Linked DNA regions of Collimonas fungivorans. The protein of the gene in region 2 interacts with the protein of the main gene of each other region in a pairwise test. Links are inferred from orthologs where the notes say so. Each region holds a gene or a part of one and is shown on either strand. Other genes may lie near its edges. The genes, in order: CFter6_RS07425 and CFter6_RS10060.

Region 1 (9,120 bases), 620 kb from region 2 along the record:
TGCTTGCCTTTAACGAGCGGGTCCTGGCGCAAGCTGAAGACCCTGCGGTCCCCTTGCTGGAACGGCTGCGCTTTGTCTGCATCACCAGCAGCAACCTGGACGAGTTTTCCGAGATCCGCATGTCCGGTTTGCAGGAACAGATCAGGGTGGCGGTGGACGGCGTGACGCCAGACGGCATGTCGCTGCAGCATGCCTACAGCACCATCAGCGAGCGCGCCCAGAAACTGGTGGCGCGCCAGTACGCCTTGTTCAACGATGTGCTGCTGCCGGCGCTGAATGCCGAGGGCATCGCTTTTTACCAGGAGTCGGAGTGGAACGAGGAACAGACTGCCTGGGCCCATGAGTTTTTCAAGAGCGAGCTGTTGCCGGTGCTGACGCCGATCGGCCTGGATCCGGCCCATCCTTTTCCGCGGGTACTCAACAAGAGTCTGAATTTTGCTGTCAAGCTGAGCGGCAAGGATGCCTTCGGCCGCGAGACCGAACTGGCCATCGTGCAGGCGCCGCGGGTGTTGCCGCGCCTGGTCCGGATGCCGGAACATCTGTCGGCGCATGCATACGGTTTTGTGCTGCTGAGCAGTTTCATGCAGCGTTTTGTCGGCGAACTGTTTCCGGGTTTGTCTATCGGCGGCTGTTATCAGTTCCGCGTGACGCGCAACAGTGACTTGTTTGTCGACGAGGATGAAGTCACCGACCTGCGGCTGGCCTTGCAAGGCGAGTTGCCGACGCGCCAGCTGGGCAATGCGGTGCGCCTGGAGGTGGCGGACGGCACGCCGGCTTCGCTGGTGCAGCGCCTGCTGAACCAGAACGGCCTGGCGCCCGGCGATTGCTACCGGGTCAACGGCGCGGTCAACCTGGTGCGCCTGATGCCTTTGCCGGACCTGGTCGACCGGCCTGACCTGAAGTTCACGCCGCATACGCCGGTGCTGCCGAAAGCTTTCGTTACCGGCGCCTCGGTGTTCGATATCATCGACCAGCAGGATGTGCTGCTGCACCATCCCTACGAAAGTTTCCAGCCGGTGCTGGAGCTGTTGCAGCAGGCGGCGATCGACCCCGATGTGCTGGCCATCAAGCAAACCATTTACCGTACCGGCAACGATTCGCCGCTGATGAGCGCCCTGATGCAGGCGGCCAAGAACGGCAAGGAAGTCACGGTGGTGCTGGAGCTGATGGCGCGCTTCGACGAAGAAACCAATATCGGCTGGGCGGCCAAGCTGGAAGCGGTCGGCGCCCATGTGGTGTACGGCGTGTTCGGTTACAAGACGCACGCCAAGATGCTGCTGATCGTGCGCCGCAAACGCCACGCCAAACATACCAAGCTGAAGCGTTATGTGCATCTCGGCACCGGCAACTATCATCCGAAAACCGCGCGCCTGTACACCGACTTCGGCCTGATGACCAACGACGACAAGATTTGCGAAGACGTGCACCACGTATTCCAGCAGCTGACCGGTTTTGGCAAGCAGGTGGCGCTCAAGCGCTTGTGGCAATCGCCGTTCACCTTGCACGCGAACGTCTTGCATGCGATCCAGAAAGAAGTCGACGCCGCCAAGGCCGGCAAGCAGGGCTACATCATCGCCAAGATGAATGCATTACTGGAACCGACGGTAATTGAAGCCTTGTACCTGGCGTCCCAGGCCGGGGTCAAGATCCAGCTGCTGATCCGCGGCGTGTGCGCGTTGCAGCCAGGCGTGCCGGGTTTGTCGGAAAACATCAAGGTGCGCTCCGTGATCGGGCGCTTCCTTGAACATCATCGGGTATTTTATTTTTACGCCGACGGCGAGGAACATGTGATGCTGTCCAGCGCCGACTGGATGGACCGCAATCTGTTCCGCCGTATCGAAACGGCGTTCCCGATCCTGGATGGCAAGCTCAAGCGGCGTGTGATCGAAGAGAGTCTGCTGGTGCATCTGCAGGATAATGCATCGGCCTGGGACATGGACAGCGACGGCAGCTACAACAGGGCCGATCCTGGCGAAGCCACGCCGCTGGTCAGCCAGATCGATCTGCTGTCGCGCTTTTAATTAACGTTTTTAATTTGCGTTTTTAGTTCGCGTTTTTAGTTCGATTTGTGGGCCTGTCCCAGCTTGTCTTCCAGGCGGCTCTGCAAACGCTCGAAGCACAGGCTCAGGCACCAGTAGATCGCCGCGGCCGCCAGGTACAGGGGCAGCGGACGGAAGGTCACGGCGATGATTTCCTTGGTGGCCAGCATCAGCTCCGTTACCGTGATGACCGACACCAGCGAGGTATCCTTGATCAGGCTGATCAGGGTATTGCTCATCGATGGCACGGCGATCCGGATCGCTTGCGGAATCACGATGTGGCGCAGCGTTTGCCAGTAGTTCAGGCCGATGCTGTAGCTGGCGGCCCATTGCCCCTTGTGCACGCCGAGAATGGCGCCGCGCAGGCTTTCCGACAGATAGGCGCCGGCATTCAGGCTGAGAGCCAGGATGCCCGCGGTCAGCGGCGAAAAACTGATGCCTATGCTAGGCAGGCCGTAATAGATCACGAAGATCTGCACCAGCAGCGGCGTGCCGCGCATCAGGCTGACATACACGCTGGCTGGCCAGCGCGCCAGGCGCGCAGGCAGGATGCGCGCAATCGCCAAGGGAAAACCGAGCAGCAGGCCGCCCAGCATCGACGCCACCGCAAACACCAGGGTGTAGCCTACGCCGCGCAGCAAAGTCGGCGCCGCCTGCTGCAGCAAATCCAGTAATTCCATAAGGTCTCTGTTAAATCCGGACTTCCCAGGTTAAAAAAACATCCCCGCGGCGGGCGGGGATGGTGGGTGAGTCAGAAGTGTAGCGCAGAAATTACCAATGCGTTATCAATGCGCTCTCATTGCACGGATGGCGCTTTGCTAACATCGAAACCGAACCACTTGAAGGACACTTGCTTGAAACTGCCGTCTTTCAGGATATCGTCGAGCGCTTTGTTCAGCGCTGCCTCGAATTTCGGATTGCCTTTCTGGAAAGGGATGCCGATCTTGTCGATGTCGCCGAAGGTGGCGCCGGCTTTCAGCGGCAGGTTCGAGCTCTTCAGCAGGTAGCCGACCAGCAGGCGGTCGTTCAAGGCCGCATCGATGCGGCCGCTGGCTAGGTCGGCCAGGTATTCAGGCGAACCGGGATAGGTTTTGACATCGATGCCCGCAACCGCCTTGGCTTTTTGCTCGAAGTTGGTGCCCTGGCCCAGACCGAGCTTGTAGCCCTTCAGCGATTCCAGGGTAGGGAAGCTGCGCTTCTCGTCTTTGCGGACAATCAGCTGCGCAGTCGACAAGGTGTACGGCTGGGAAAAATCGAAGGCTTTCTGGCGCGCTTCGGTAATCCCGACCTGGTTCAGGATGACATCGTATTTGCCGGCGCCGAGGCCCGCCAGGATGCCGCTCCATTCGGTTGTAGTGAATTCCGGCTTCACCCCAAGCTTGGCCGCCAGCAGTTTGGCGACGTCGACTTCAAAGCCGGTCAGTTCACCGCTTTTCGGGTCCTTGAAATTGAATGGCGGATAGTTGCCTTCCATCGCTACTTTCAGGGTGCCGCGGGTTTTGACGGTATCCAGCAGGTCTGCTGCGAACGCATTGAGCGTGACGCCGGCGATCAGTATCGCTGCTGCGATCTTGCTCAGTTTTGAGAGTGTGGCGGCCATTTTTTTCCTTTTTTGGTTGGTGGGCATTGGCTGACGACTATGTTAAGCGGTTTCTCCTGCAAATGTGAAATGACCGTTTCGCCACTCCATATGCACTTATTGTCTTTGCATTTCAGGAAAATATCAGCTATCGGCGGTCTGCGCAATTTTATGACTTGCTACGGCTTGCCGTTTTTCTTGCGCAGGGCCAGATCGCCAGTCAATGCAGCGAATTGCTGGTACAGGCTGGCAACCTGCGGTTGCCACTTCTGGATCGCCTGATATTGCCTGGCGACGGTAGCCATGTCGCCGCGCGCGATGGGGCCGGTGAGGGCGGCGGCGGGGCCGAGCCTGAAGGCATTGGCAGCGCTTTCGGACAGCAATGGCTCGATCAGCTGCAGAGCAAGTTCGGGGCAATGCCGGCTGCCGCATAAGCTTGTTGCGCCACGTCTATCAGCGTTACCTGGTAGTTGGACGCGAAGACCGCGGCAGCGTGGTACAGGGTTTTTTGCTCACGACGGATAGCCACCAGTTGCGCGCCGATGGCGCTGAACGCCGGGCCGAGGACGGCAAGGGCGGCGGCATCGCCTTCGCTGCCGCACCAGGTGCCGGCGAAATGCTCGGCTACCTGTTGCGGCACGGCGAAGCTGCGGATCGGGTGGATGCTGGCGACAGCGGCGCCGCGTTCGGACGCGGCTGCCAGTTCGAGCGACGACAGGGCGCCGCTGCAATGGAACACGATGCTGCCGGGCTGCAATTTTCCGGCGGCGGCAAGGGTGCTGCAGCAAGCAGCGATCTGGTCGTCGCCGGCCGCGATCAGGTAGGCGTCGGCAATGCGCAGGTCGACGCAGGAAGCCGCTACGCTGCCGGCGCCGATGAAGGCGCTGGCTTCCTGCGCGCTGGCAGTCGAGCGGTTCAGGATGTCGAGCAGGGTAAACGTCCGACTGTCGTACCACAGCCGGCCCAGGGTGCGGCCAAGCTTGCCGCAGCCGATGATGCTCAGGGTAGGCGCGTTTGCGCCAGCTGCGCCTAGCTGCCCAGTTGCTCCAGCGCTTCCTGCTGTTCCAGCCATTCCGCCTCCAGTTGCGTCAGTTCCTTGGCATAAAACGCCTGATCGGCGAGCAGCGTCGCCAATTCTTTTTTCTTGTCTTTATCGTAGATTTCTGGATCTGCCAGGCGCGTATCGACAGTATGCTTCTGCGCGCTGCGTTTGGCGATCTGTTCATCCAGGCGCTTGATACGCGCTTCGATAGGCTTCTTCTGTGTCGCCAGCTTTTGCCTGGCTTCCGCTTCCGCGCGTTTCTGTTCCCGGCGGTCGGCATTGTCGACTGCAGCTGCTGCCGCCGGCGCTACTGCGCTGGCGATGGTGGCCTTGCTGCTGGCTTTTGGCAGCGCGGTAGCAGCAGTCCCGGCGGTCGCGCTGTTCTTGGCCGCGAGCTTGGTCTTGAACAGCCAGTCCTTGTAATCGTCGAGGTCGCCGTCGAACGGCGCTACCTTGCCGTCGGCAACGATGATGAACTGGTCGGTGGTGGCGCGCAACAGGTGGCGATCATGGGATACCAGCACCAGCGTGCCCTCGAACTGCGCCAGCGCCATGGTCAGCGCCTCGCGGGTTTCCAGGTCCAGATGGTTGGTCGGCTCATCCAGCAGCAGCAGGTTGGGGCGTTGCCAGACGATCAGCGCCAGCGCCAGGCGCGCTTTTTCGCCGCCGGAAAACGGCGCGATCGAGCTGGTCACCATGGCGCCGTTGAAATTGAAGCCGCCGAGGAAGTTGCGTAGTTCCTGTTCGCGCACGGTAGGCGCGATCTTGCCCATGTGCCAAAGCGGCGATTCGTCGTGGCGCAGCATTTCCACCTGGTGCTGGGCAAAATAACCGATCGACAGGCCTTTGCCGAACTGAGCGTCGCCGCGCAGCGGCTTGAGCTCTTCCGCGATGGTTTTGATGAAAGTCGATTTGCCGGCGCCGTTGACGCCCAGCAGGCCGATACGCTGGCCGATCTGCAACGAGAAGTTGATGCAGGAGACGATTACTTTTTCGGTGACATCGTGGCTGGTCTCGCTTTCAGTGCGGTAGCCGGCGCTCACATCTTCCATCACCAGCAGCGGGTTAGGCGCGCTCAGCGGCACCCGAAACTCGAAAGAGAATTCCGCTGCTGCGCGCAATGGCGCCAGCTCTTCCATCTTGGCCAGCGCCTTCATCCGGCTCTGCGCCTGGCGGGCCTTGCTGGCCTGGGCCTTGAAGCGGTTGATGAATGACTCCAGGTGGGCGCGCTGGCGCATCTGCTTTTCCAGGGTGCCGGCAGCCAGTTCCAGCTGCGCGGAACGCTGGCGTTCGAACGAGGAATAGTTGCCCGAATAGCGCTTCAGCTTGCGCTCGTCGATATGCACGATGACATTCACCACGCCGTCCAGGAAATCGCGGTCATGGGAGATGATGATCAGGGTGCCGGGATAGCGCTTGAGCCAGTCCTCCAGCCAGATGATGGCGTCCAGGTCCAAGTGGTTGGTCGGTTCATCGAGCAGCAGCAGGTCGGATGGGCACATCAGCGCCTGCGCCAGGTTCAGGCGCATGCGCCAGCCGCCGGAGAAGCTGGCTACCGGCTGGTCCATTTGCGCCAGTGAAAAACCGAGACCGGTCAGCAGCTGTTCGGCGCGCGAACGCACCGTGTAGGCATCGGCATCGGCCAGGGCGCTGTACAGCTCGCCGATCAGGATGCCGTTGGAAGTGCTTTCCGGTTCGCTTTCGAGGAACGCCAGTTCTTCTTCCAGCCGGCGCAGGGTGACGTCGCCGTCGATAGCGTATTCAATCGCCGGGCGATCCAGCGCAGGGGTTTCCTGGGCAACGTAGGCCATGCGCCATTTCGAGGGGAAGTCGATCTCGCCCTGGTCGGCATGCAGTTCCCCGCGCAGCAGCCCGAACAGGCTGGACTTGCCGGCGCCGTTGGCGCCGATCAGGCCGATCTTGTCGCCCGGATTGAGGGTGACCTCGACATTGTCGAGCAATGGCTTGATGCCGCGCATCAGGGAAACTTGTAAAAAACGTATCATATCTACTGTCTGCTAATTATCTGTTAACTATCGTGCTCAATGAGTGGCCATGCATGTGTCTGTAACGACATGCAGGTTGTGATGATCTTGCTTGCTGCTTATTTGCCGTCATTTGGGCGCCGGGCCCGCGCGGGCTAGGGCAACTGGTCTGCCGTCAGCAGGAACACCATGTCGTCGCCGGCGCTGGTCGAGACCCAGGTCATTTCCAGGTCCGGGAACGCAGCTTCGGCGAAAGCGCGCTCGTTGCCGATTTCGACCACCAGCACGCCGTCCGGGGTCAGGCGCTGCTTGGCGCCGGCGACGATCTTGCGCACCAGGTCCATGCCGTCGTCGCCGCCGGCGAGGGCGATTTGCGGTTCGCGCAGGTATTCCGGCGGCAGCTTGCCCATCGAACCCGAATTGACATACGGCGGGTTGGTGACGATCAGGTTGTATTTCTTGGCAGGCACCTTGCTGTACAGGTCGGATTCGATCAGCGTGATACGGTCCTGCAATTCATAATCGTCGACGTTGCGGCGCGCCACGGCCAGCGCATCGGCCGAAATATCCGCGGTATCGACGTGCGCCTGCGGGAAAGCGTCCGCCAGCATGATAGGCAGGCAGCCGGAGCCGGTGCACAGTTCCAGGATATTGCTGACCGCTTCCGGGTCTTGCAGCCACGGCGAAAAATGGTCCGGGATCAGTTCGGCGATGAAGGAGCGCGGCACGATCACGCGCTGGTCGACGTAGAACCGGTATTCGCCCAGCCACGCCTCGTTGGTGATGTAGGCGGCGGGGATGCGGTCGACGCTGCGTTTTTCGATGACTTGCAGTACGGCGTCGACTTCATGCCGCAGCAGGCGCGCGTCGAAAAACGGCTCGATTTTATCCAGCGGTAGCTTCAGCGTGTGCAGGATCAGGTAAGCCGCCTCGTCCAGCGCGTTGCTGCTGCCGTGGCCGAAAAACAGGCCGGCGGTGTTGAAGCGGGTCACGGCATAGCGCAGCAGGTCGCGGATGGTGGTAAAGGATTGTGGTGTCATGGCGCGGATAATAAAAGTAAGGCTGGTAACGCAGCGGCTTGGGGTAGCGCTTTGCAAATGTCAGGCGGATTCTAACGGAAATGCCCGGTCGAAAGGGCACAGCGGGCTGAATAAGCCGGGTATCGGCGCTAATTGGCGCTATATTGTCAGGATTCGATCAAGACAGCATTATATCTGAGTGCGTGCAGGGCATTCCGGACATGCTCGCCGGCCTCGGTGCGCAAGGCATGCGGATCGGCTATGCGTTGGCCGTCCTTATCCTTGAATTCGAGCATTTTCTGCTGTTCCTGCTGCAGGATGAAGTCGACCAGCTGGGCCTGGGTATGGCTGCCGTCAAGTTTGGGCAACAGCAGTTTCTGGATGATATTCAGGGGAATCCGCTGGTGCCACAGGCTGGTAGGCATGAATTCCGGGTCCAGTGCAATGTCGGCGCGGGCCGCGGCCAGGGCAACCGGCTTTTCCGCCACGCTGTACGCGGCATCCAGTGCCCGCGTCCGGTAATCGACGGCGCCGCGGATGATCAGTATCTCCATCAGCTTGACCACAGTGCCGATATCGACTGCCGCAGTATCGACTGCCGCAGTATCGACTGCCGCAGTATCGACATCCTGCTCGCGTCCCAGGCGCTGGCGAACGGCGGCAACGATCTCCGCCACGCGCATGGTGGCAGGGAAGCGTTCGCCCAGCACTTGCAGGGCGACCTTGTTGACTTGCCCCGTGATCAGCAATTGCTGGTCGCCGAGCTTGATCGATTGCCCGGCATCGTCGTGGGTGATCGCGGCGCCGCCGCTGTCGACCACACAAGCGTAATGCAACTGCGCCAGCCGGGCCGGATCCAGCTGGTACCTGATCTGGCCTTGCTGTTCCGCATGCACCAGCAGGGTATGGCGGAACTGGCGGTTGCGCAGGAAATCCATATACTGTTCCAGCACTACCTGGTCGTTACCGCATTCGCGCAGCAGCGGCTCGGAAATGTTGCTGCCCAGGTTGCCGACAAACATGGATTGCGTTTCGGCATCCGCCAGGTAAGCGAGTTTGTGTTCGCGCGCACGCGCCATGAATTCGCTCAGGTAGCAGGGCGAGTTGTACGGCTCAAGGTATTCGTGCAGCAGGTAATAATCGTCGAACTGGCCGTTGAGCACAGCGGCATGCTGTTCCAGCACCTGGTTGAGCACGCTGCCTTTGCCAGACATTTCATGCATGAAATTGAACATGCCGCGCGCATGCGCAAGCTTGTCGGCCGGATTCTCATATTTGTTGCCGCGAAACAGCATGGCTTCACGCACCACTTCCTTGAACTTCCAGCCTGGATAGGTGTTGTAGCTGATGATGGCGATGCCGTTGGCCGCCAGGTTTTCAGCGCAGACGCGCAAGATGGCGTCCTGCACCTGCGGCGGCACCCAGCTGTAGACGCCGTGGCAAATGATGTAGTCGA
Region 2 (9,620 bases):
CCGCTGGGTCAGCGCCTGTTCGTAAAACTCTGAGACGTTCATTGTGTGTTCAATTCTTGATGAAAAGCCAAAAGCAGCTTGCCAGCTTCACGGCTTAGCAAAAAACCAACCATGCTTTTTGATTAAGCCGCCGAAAATAAAAATGGGCGAGCTTTCGCTCACCCACGTCAAACCAGGCAGTACATCCAGCAACTATGACCGCCCCATCTCAACTTGTACCCGGCTAGGGTAGGCTTTTTCCTTGCCGCCGAAACTGAGCGGCAGGTTTGCCCCCAAACCAAGGCCGACCGCGCCTATGCCGCCGCTGCCGCCGGTAGCGCCGATGCCGATGCTTGGAGAGTTCAGCCCCGGGGGAGCGCGGTACACCACTTCCGAGGTGCGATAGCCGGGCTTGTTGCAAACCACATGCAGGTCGCCATCGGCTTCAACGATCAGGACATTACCGGGCGTGACCACATTCCAGCGGCTGCTGTCGGTTTTCACCACGCAGCGGGCGCCGGAAAGTTGCTGGCTGTCGGATGTAGCCTCGATCTGCACGCGGCCGTTATCCGACGCTGTAGTCGCGCAGCCGGACAATGCAAGGCCTAACGACAATATCAACGGTGATAACGAATCGCGCATATGCTTCTCCCTTAGAAATTCAGGGACCGTTTGTCGACTGCCAGCGCCGCTTCCTTGGTCGCTTCCGACAAGGACGGGTGCGCGTGGCAGATACGGGCGATGTCTTCCGCAGATGCACGGAATTCCATCGCCACCACGGCTTCTGAAATCAGTTCTGACGCCATTGGTCCAACAATGTGAACACCCAGGATTTCGTCGGTCTTGGCATCCGCCAGGAACTTCACCATGCCTGAGGTATCACCCAAGGCACGCGCCCGTCCGTTCGCCAGGAACGGGAAAGTGCCTGCCTTGTATGCTACTCCATCTGCCTTCAGTTGTTGTTCTGTCTTGCCGACCCAGGCGATTTCCGGCGAAGTGTAGATCACCCATGGAATTGTATTGAAATTCACGTGGCCGTGCTGGCCGGCAATACGTTCGGCAACCGCTACGCCTTCTTCCTCAGCCTTGTGCGCCAGCATCGGGCCGCGCACCACGTCGCCCACCGCCCAGACGTTCGGCAGGTTGGTCTTGCAGTCGCCGTCGACGGCGATGAAGCCGCGCTCGTCCAGCTGCAGGCCGACGCCTTCGGCGTTCAGGCCGATGGTGTTGGGAATACGGCCGATCGACACGATCAGCTTGTCGTACACCGCTTTTTGCGCCGCGCCGGCGGCGTCGACATATTCCACCGTGACATCATTCTTGCCGGCCGTAATGGCGCCGATCTTGACGCCCAGGCTGACCTTCAAGCCTTGCTTGGTGAACAGCTTGCTGGCTTCCTTGGCGATCTGCTCGTCCACTGCGCCGAGGAAAGTCGGCAACGCTTCCAGTACGCTGACATCCGAACCGAGGCGGCGCCAGACGCTGCCCATTTCGAGGCCGATCACACCGGCGCCGATAACACCCAGTTTAGCCGGAACCGCGTCAATTGCCAGTGCGCCGGTATTCGACAGGATCAGTTTTTCGTCAAACGGAGTGCCTGGCAAGGCACGCGGATTGGATCCGGTAGCCAGGATGATGTGTTTGGCAGTGATGGTTTCTTCGGCAGCGCCGGCGACCTTGATTTCGTAAGCGCCGGCATCGCCCTTGACGAAAGAACCGCGGCCATGGAAAAAGGTGACCTTGTTCTTCTTGAACAGGTACAGGATACCTTCGTTGTTCTGCTTGACGACGCTATCCTTGCGCGCCAGCATCTGCCCCAGGTTCAGTCCCAGGCCCTTGACTTCGATGCCGTGGTCGGCGAACGCATGGCCGGCGTGTTCGTAGTGTTCGGAGGATTGCAGCAATGCCTTGGATGGAATGCAGCCGACGTTGGTGCAGGTGCCGCCCGGCGCAGGGCCATTCTTGGCATTTTTCCATTCATCGATACAGGCGGTATTGAAACCCAGTTGCGCGGCGCGAATTGCTGCAATATACCCGCCGGGACCGCCACCGATCACGACGACATCAAATTGTTTGCTCATTTCCATCCTTCGAATTATTGCCTTGCCAACTCATTGCCACCTGCCGCCAACTCGGACAGCCGGCCCGCAGTAAATCACAGTCACAAGGCGCTCATCATTTACTTAGCCGCCTAAACGACGCGCCCTGCTCCATTTTTCCCTAGGAAACAACAGAGTCAGGGCGCTCTCGCCTGGCGAGGTTTGAGACTTACAGGTCCAGCAACAGACGCGCCGGATCTTCCAGCGCTTCTTTCATCGCTACCAGGGCCAGCACGGCTTCACGACCATCGATGATACGGTGATCATAAGACATTGCCAGGTAGTTCATCGGACGGATCACGATCTGGCCGTTTTCAACCACCGCGCGGTCCTTGGTCGCATGCACGCCCAGGATTGCCGATTGCGGCGGGTTGATGATCGGCGTCGACAGCATGGAACCGAAAGTGCCGCCGTTCGAGATCGAGAAAGTACCGCCGGTCAGGTCGTCCAGCGTCAGCTTGCCGTCCTTGGCCTTGGCGCCGAATTCGCCGATTTTCTTTTCAATGTCGGCGATCGACATCTGGTCGGCGTCGCGCAATACCGGCACCACCAGGCCGCGCGGCGAACCGACTGCGATGCCGATGTCGAAATAACCGTGGTAGACGATGTCGTTGCCGTCCACCGAGGCATTGACGATCGGGTATTTCTTCAGCGCCGCAACCGCAGCCTTGACGAAGAACGACATGAAACCCAGCTTGACGCCGTGTTCTTTTTCGAACTTGTCCTTGTACTTGGTGCGCAGGTCCATCACCGGCTGCATGTTGACTTCATTGAATGTCGTCAGGATGGCGTTGGTCGACTGCGATTGCACCAGGCGCTCGGCGATACGTGCGCGCAGGCGGCTCATCGGCACGCGCTCTTCCGGACGGTCGTCCAGGTTGGCCTTGGTCGGCGCTGCGACTTGCTGCAGAGCCGGCTTGGCTGGAGCGGCTGCCAGCGGTGCTGGTGCTGCCGGCTTGTTGGCGATGGCGCCCAGGGCGTCGCCCTTGGTGACACGGCCGTCCTTGCCGCTGCCGTCGACTTGCGCCGCCGTCAGGTTGTTTTCGGCCAGCAGTTTAGCCGCAGCAGGCATGGCGATGCCGGCAGCCGATTTCGATTGCAGTTCAGGCGCGGCGATTGGCGTCGGCGCGTTGCCGCTTTGCGGCACCGGCACGGCTGCCACTTCCATCGGGCTGACCTTGGCCGACGCATCGGTGTCGATCACTGCGATGATTTCATCCGCCACCACGGTGCTGCCGTCGCCCTTGAGCAGCTGGACGATCACGCCGTCGGCCGGCGCCGGCAGTTCGAGCACCACTTTATCTGTTTCGATATCGATCAGGTTCTCGTCGCGCTTGACAGCGTCGCCGATTTTTTTATGCCATGTCAACAGGGTCGCTTCAGCAACCGATTCCGACAGCTGCGGAACTTTTACTTCTAGAAGAGCCATTTAATTCTCCGATATTCATGCCTATTGTGGGACAGAGTTTAAGAGCCACCGTAGCGTGGCGAATTACTCTGTCCCCAACTAATTAGATAAAACGTCGATTAGACAAGACGCCGATTATTTTGTCAGAACAAAGCCTTTGAGCTTGGAAAATGCCGTATCCAGCAACGCTTTTTGCTGCGCATAGTGCTTGTCGTAGTAACCGACCGCCGGCGATGCGCTGGCTGGACGGCCTGCATAGGCAAGCTTCTGGCCTTCGTCCAGGTTTTCAAAAATGTTGTGCTGGATCTGCAGCCATGCACCTTGGTTCTGCGGCTCGTCCTGGGTCCATACCAGCTCGTTGAAGTTAGGGAACTGCTTCAGCTCGGCAGCAAACGCCTTGTGCGGGAATGGATACAGTTGTTCCAGACGGATAATTGCGACGTCGGTCTGGCCGCGTTCCTTGCGGGCGTTGACCAGGTCGTAATACACCTTGCCGGAGCAAGCGATGACGCGCTTGACCTTTTTAGGATCGATCTTGTCGTCGACCTCGCCGATCACGGTCTGGAAGCTGCCCTTGGTGAAGTCGGACAACGGCGAACCGGCATCCTTGTTACGCAGCAGCGATTTCGGCGTCATGATCACCAGCGGCTTGCGGAACAGGCGGATCATCTGGCGGCGCAGCAGATGGAAGATCTGCGCTGCGGTAGTCGGCTGCACCACTTGCATGTTGTTGTCTGCGCACAGCTGCAGGTAACGTTCCAGGCGTGCCGACGAGTGCTCAGGACCCTGGCCTTCGTAACCGTGCGGCAGCATCATGACCAGGCCGGAAGCGCGGCCCCACTTCACTTCGCCGGAGCTGATGAACTGGTCGATCACGACTTGCGCGCCGTTGGCGAAGTCGCCGAACTGGGCTTCCCAGATGGTCAGCGTGTTTGGCTCCGCGGTGGAATAACCGTATTCGAAACCGAGCACCGCTTCTTCCGACAAGACCGAATCGATCACCTTGAACGGCGCTTGCTGGTCGGAGACGTTTTGCAGCGGAATATAGCTGCCGGCATCCCAGCGCTCGCGGTTCTGGTCATGCAGCACCGCGTGGCGGTGGACGAAAGTACCGCGGCCGGCATCCTGGCCGGTCAGGCGGATCGCATAACCCGACGACACCAGCGAAGCGTAAGCCAGGTGCTCGCCCATGCCCCAGTCGAGGTTGAGCTCGCCGCGGCCCATGGCGGCGCGGTCGTTCAGTACTTTTTCAACCAGCGCGTGGACCTTGAAGTTTTCCGGCACGGTAGTGATGCGTGCGGCCAGGCGCTTCAGTTCGGTCACCGGCACCGAGGTGTCGGCAGCATCGGTCCACTTGCGGTTCAGGAACGGCAGCCAGTCGACCGCGTATTTGCTCTTGAAGTTGGTGATGACCGGATCGATGGTGTGCTTGCCGGCGTCCATCGCATCGCGGAAGGCCTTGACCATGGCGTCGCCATCGTCAGTGCCGATGGTGCCTTGCGCCACCAGCTTGTCCGCGTACAGCTTGCGAGTGCCTGGATGCTGGCCGATCTTCTTGTACATCAGCGGCTGGGTCAGCGCCGGCGTATCTTGCTCGTTGTGGCCCAGTTTGCGGAAGCAGATGATATCGACCACGATATCTTTCTTGAACTCGATGCGGTAGTCGAGCGCGATCTGGGTCGCGTACACCACCGCTTCAGGATCGTCGCCGTTGACGTGCAGCACCGGCGCTTCGATCATCTTGACCACGTCCGAGCAGTACAGCGTGGAACGGGAATCGCGCGGATCGGAAGTGGTGAAGCCGATCTGGTTGTTGATCACGATATGCACCGTGCCACCCGTGCCGTAGCCGCGGGTCTGCGCCAGGTTCAGGGTTTCCATCACTACACCCTGGCCGGCGAATGCGGCGTCGCCGTGCACCAGGATCGGCAGCACTTGCGAACCGTCGGCATCGCCGCGGCGTTCCATGCGGGCCTTGACCGAACCTTCAACCACCGGGTTGACGATTTCCAGGTGCGACGGGTTAAACGCCAGCGACAAATGCACCGGGCCACCTGGGCTGGTGATGTCGGACGAAAAACCTTGGTGGTACTTGACGTCGCCGGCAGGCAAGTCGTCGGCGTGCTTGCCTTCGAATTCGGCGAACAGTTCCTGCGGCATCTTGCCCAGGGTATTGACCAGCACGTTCAGGCGGCCGCGGTGGGCCATGCCGATCACGATTTCCTGGATGCCCTTTTCGCCGGCGCGCTGGATGGTTTCATCCAGCGACACGATGAAGCTTTCGCCGCCTTCCAGCGAGAAACGCTTCTGGCCGACATAACGGGTATGCAGGTAGCGTTCCAGGCCTTCGGCCGCTGTCAGGCGGTCGAGGATGTGTTTTTTCTTCTCGGCGGTGAACACCGGCGCCGAGCGGGTCGACTCCAGGCGCTCTTGCATCCAGCGTTTTTCGGTCGGATCGCTGATGTACATGTATTCGGTACCGATGGAACGGCAATACGTGTCGCGCAGCGAATTGAGCAGGTCGCGCAGCGTAGCGGTTTCGGTGCCGAAGTAGGTGTTGCTGATGTTGAACACGATGTCCATGTCGGCATCGGTGAAACCGTAGAAACTTGGCTCCAGTTCCGGCAGTACGGAACGTTCCTGGCGTTGCAGCGGGTCCAGGTTGGCCCAGCGCGAACCGAGGTAACGGTAGGCAGCGATCAATTGCGTTGCGGCAACGCGCTTGCGGCCCATTTCAGCGTCGGCCGAAGCGGAGATGGTGCGGATAGGACCGTGTTTGGCGCGCTCTGCAAACGAGGCGATGACGGAAGCGTGGCCTACGTCAGGCTTGTCGGAGCCGTCGACGGCTGGCACGTGCTGCATGGCGTCGAAATAAGCACGCCAGTTGTCGGCAACTGAACCGGGATTGTCGAGGTAAGACTCGTACAGCTCTTCAATGTACGGTGCATTACCTCCGAAGAGATAAGAATTAGAGCGGTATTGTTGCATCATCTTGCTCACCTTTCTTCGCGTTTCGCGAGATTAGCGGGTTAACATAACCTTCCGCGACACGGCCTGACCGGTTAGCGGATTGCACATCAAGTTGTGGGGAAGGGCTCTATTGCTATGTGTTCTTTGCTACAACTGCTTTTTTTCTGAATTCGGGTGCTGCCTGCCCTTCAAAACACGTTCACCACATATTTTTGCTACCGTTTTTCACTGCTTCTGGCCGCATGACACAGCACAGAACAAGAGCATAGCATAACCTGCATAAATGCAAACAGCGAATCCAAGGATTCGCTGTTTTTGTGTTGCTATTACCTGCTCATGCCCGGCTTAGCCGCGCTTTTCGATCGGCGGCACGTCGCGGGTCTTGGAACCGACGAACAGCTGGCGCGGACGGCCGATTTTCTGTTCCGGATCGGAAATCATTTCATTCCATTGCGCGATCCAGCCGACGGTGCGCGCCATGGCGAAGATACCCGTGAACAGCGAGGTCGGGATGCCCAGCGCCGACTGCACGATGCCGGAGTAGAAGTCGACGTTCGGATAGAGCTTGCGGGAAACGAAGTATTCATCTTCCAGCGCGACTTTTTCCAGGGCCATCGCCAGCTTGAACAACGGGTCGTCATGCAGACCCAGCTCGTTCAGCACTTCGTAGCAGGTTTCACGCATCAGCTTGGCGCGCGGGTCGAAATTCTTGTAGACGCGGTGGCCGAAACCCATCAGCTTGACGCCGGAGTTCTTGTCTTTCACCTTGGCGATGAACTCGGGGATCTTGTCGACCGAACCGATTTCCTTGAGCATGTTCAGCGCTGCTTCGTTGGCGCCGCCGTGGGCAGGACCCCACAGGCAGGCGATACCCGCAGCGATACAGGCGAACGGATTGGCGCCGCTGGAACCGGCCAGGCGCACGGTCGAAGTCGAAGCATTCTGCTCGTGGTCGGCATGCAAGGTCAGGATACGGTCCAGCGCGCGCACCAGCACGTCGTTGACCTTGTACTCTTCGCACGGCGTCGAGAACATCATGTGCATGAAGTTGGCGCTGTACGACAATTCGTTGCGCGGGTAGACGAATGGCTGGCCGACGTTGTACTTGTACGCCATGGCGACCAGGGTCGGCAGCTTGGCGATCAGGCGGATGGCCGACACCTCGCGATGGCGCGGGTCGGTGATGTCCAGCGAGTCATGGTAGAACGACGACAAGGCGCCGACGGTGCCGACCAGCACCGCCATCGGATGCGCATCGCGGCGGAAACCGCGGAAGAAGAATTGCATCTGCTCGTGCACCATGGTGTGCTGGGTCACGGTGGCGTCGAATTTTTTCTTTTCAGCCGCGCTAGGCAGTTCGCCGTTCAGCAGCAGGTAGCAGGTTTCCAGGAAGTCGCAATTGACCGCCAGCTGCTCGATCGGGTAGCCGCGATACAGCAGCTCGCCCTTGTCGCCGTCGATGTAGGTGATCGACGAATTACACGCCGCGGTCGACATGAAGCCCGGGTCGTAAGTGAATTTGCCGGTAGCGCCGTACAACTTGCGGATATCGATGACTTCAGGGCCGACGGTACCCTTGTAAATAGGAAATTCTACGGATGGACTGCCATCGGAAAACGATAGTGTGGCTTTTGTATCAGCGGTGGTCATGGCTCTTTCCTCAATCAAAAGGTGACTCTAAATCAAAAAACAAAAGACGCGCCTGCAAGCTGGTCAACCTCTTCCGCGGCCGTCGCCGCCAGCGAAGATACAGGTTTATGAGCTTGTCAAGCAGTGCGTATTCTAGCTAACAGGGCATGCACTTGCGGCAAATCCAGCAAGCCGTCCGGTTCTTTACGGACCAGCAGCAAATCCATTAGTTCATTGTCGGACAGTTCCATCAAACGCGAAAAAGCGTCGACATCGTCGTCCGTCATGCTGGCTTCGTTTGCATCCAGGAAACGCGTGAGTATCAGGTCGTTTTCAAGCAGGCCGCGGCGCGCACGCCAGCGCAGGCGGGCTCGGTTGGCAGGGTCGGCTTGATGGATGATAGACATGGAACCCACTTATTCTATTTGATATCGCCAATCGGCGCTTTCGACAAACAGTTCTAAAACTGCCGCAACGACAAGGGCGGGAAGACTAGTAAGTCTCGCCGCCCTGCTTACTCTCTTTTATACTGCCCGGCGGACCATCAGTTCTTTGATCTTGCCGATGGCTGCGTTAGGGTTCAGGCCCTTCGGACAGACGTCGACGCAGTTCATGATCGAACGGCAGCGGAACAGGCGATACGGATCTTCCAGGTTGTCCAGGCGCGCGCCGGTGGCTTCGTCGCGGCTGTCGGCGATGAAGCGGTAGGCTTGCAGCAGGCCGGCCGGGCCGACGAACTTGTCCGGATTCCACCAGAACGACGGGCAGGAAGTCGAACAGCATGCGCACAGGATGCACTCGTACAGGCCGTCCAGCTCTTCGCGCTGTTCCGGTGTTTGCAGACGCTCTTTTTCCGGCGGGATGTTGTCGTTGATCAGGAACGGCTTGATCGATTCGTACTGCTTGAAGAACTGCGTCATGTCGACGATCAGGTCGCGGATCACCGGCAAGCCTGGCAACGGCTTGAGGACGATAGGCTCGGTCAGCTCGTTGAGGTTGGTAGTGCAGGCCAGGCCGTTCTTGCCGTTGATGTTCATGGCGTCGGAACCGCACACGCCTTCGCGGCAGGAGCGGCGCAGCGCCAGCGAATCGTCGACGTCGGCCTTGATGCGCTGCAGTGCATCCAGCAGCATCTTGTCGGTCGGCAGCAGCTCTACCGTCAGGTCCTGCATGTAAGGCTTGGCATCCTTATCGGGATCGTAACGGTAGATTTTGAATTTCAAAGTACGTGATGACATGGCTATACCTTTTTGTTAATTGCGCGGCAGGGGTATCGTGCACCGCCCTGCCGCGGCAAATCAGAATGTGCGTGGCTTTGGCTTGAACGTATCAACTGTCAGCGGTTTGGTGATCACTGGCTTGTAGTCGAGACGATTACCTTCGGAGTACCACAAGGTATGCTTCATCCAGTTTTCGTCATCACGCTTTTCATAATCCCGATGCGCGTGGGCGCCGCGCGATTCCTTGCGGGCCGCGGCGGAAGTAATGGTGGCCTTGGCGGTTTCGATCAAGTTGTCCAGTTCCAGCGCTTCGAC

Evidence for each region.
Region 1: the proteins of CFter6_RS10060 (region 2) and CFter6_RS07425 interact in binary tests that used the Escherichia coli proteins (3 or more experiments, as listed by UniProt). The link is inferred for Collimonas fungivorans from one-to-one orthologs.

The regions. Positions count from the first base shown.
Region 1 is NZ_CP013232.1:1,720,673-1,729,792, forward strand. Bases 4,158-7,103 are described here. They hold CFter6_RS07425 (ATP-binding cassette domain-containing protein), read right to left. Parts: upstream 6,667-7,103; coding sequence 4,648-6,666; downstream 4,158-4,647. Other genes in these bases: CFter6_RS07420 (Rossmann-like and DUF2520 domain-containing protein), read right to left, coding at 4,158-4,690; prmB (50S ribosomal protein L3 N(5)-glutamine methyltransferase), read right to left, coding at 6,801-7,103. In the rest of the region: ppk1 (polyphosphate kinase 1), read left to right, coding at 1-2,021; CFter6_RS07410 (amino acid ABC transporter permease), read right to left, coding at 2,057-2,719; CFter6_RS07415 (transporter substrate-binding domain-containing protein), read right to left, coding at 2,836-3,639; CFter6_RS26760 (DUF2520 domain-containing protein), read right to left, coding at 3,798-4,001; more of CFter6_RS07420, read right to left, coding at 4,010-4,157; more of prmB, read right to left, coding at 7,104-7,685; CFter6_RS07435 (methyltransferase regulatory domain-containing protein), read right to left, coding at 7,832-9,120. UniProt on the Escherichia coli protein: Genetic data indicate it may be involved in ribosome assembly or function.
Region 2 is NZ_CP013232.1:2,341,710-2,351,329, reverse strand. What follows is about bases 3,422-6,867. They hold CFter6_RS10060 (2-oxoglutarate dehydrogenase E1 component), read right to left. Parts: upstream 6,478-6,867; coding sequence 3,622-6,477; downstream 3,422-3,621. Other genes in these bases: gltA (citrate synthase), read right to left, coding at 6,802-6,867; odhB (2-oxoglutarate dehydrogenase complex dihydrolipoyllysine-residue succinyltransferase), read right to left, coding at 3,422-3,507. Also shown: cell division protein ZapE, read right to left, coding at 1-42; CFter6_RS10075 (hypothetical protein), read right to left, coding at 193-621; lpdA (dihydrolipoyl dehydrogenase), read right to left, coding at 633-2,060; more of odhB, read right to left, coding at 2,248-3,421; more of gltA, read right to left, coding at 6,868-8,106; CFter6_RS10050 (FAD assembly factor SdhE), read right to left, coding at 8,223-8,492; CFter6_RS10045 (succinate dehydrogenase iron-sulfur subunit), read right to left, coding at 8,610-9,323; sdhA (succinate dehydrogenase flavoprotein subunit), read right to left, coding at 9,384-9,620. UniProt on the Escherichia coli protein: E1 component of the 2-oxoglutarate dehydrogenase (OGDH) complex which catalyzes the decarboxylation of 2-oxoglutarate, the first step in the conversion of 2-oxoglutarate to succinyl-CoA and CO(2).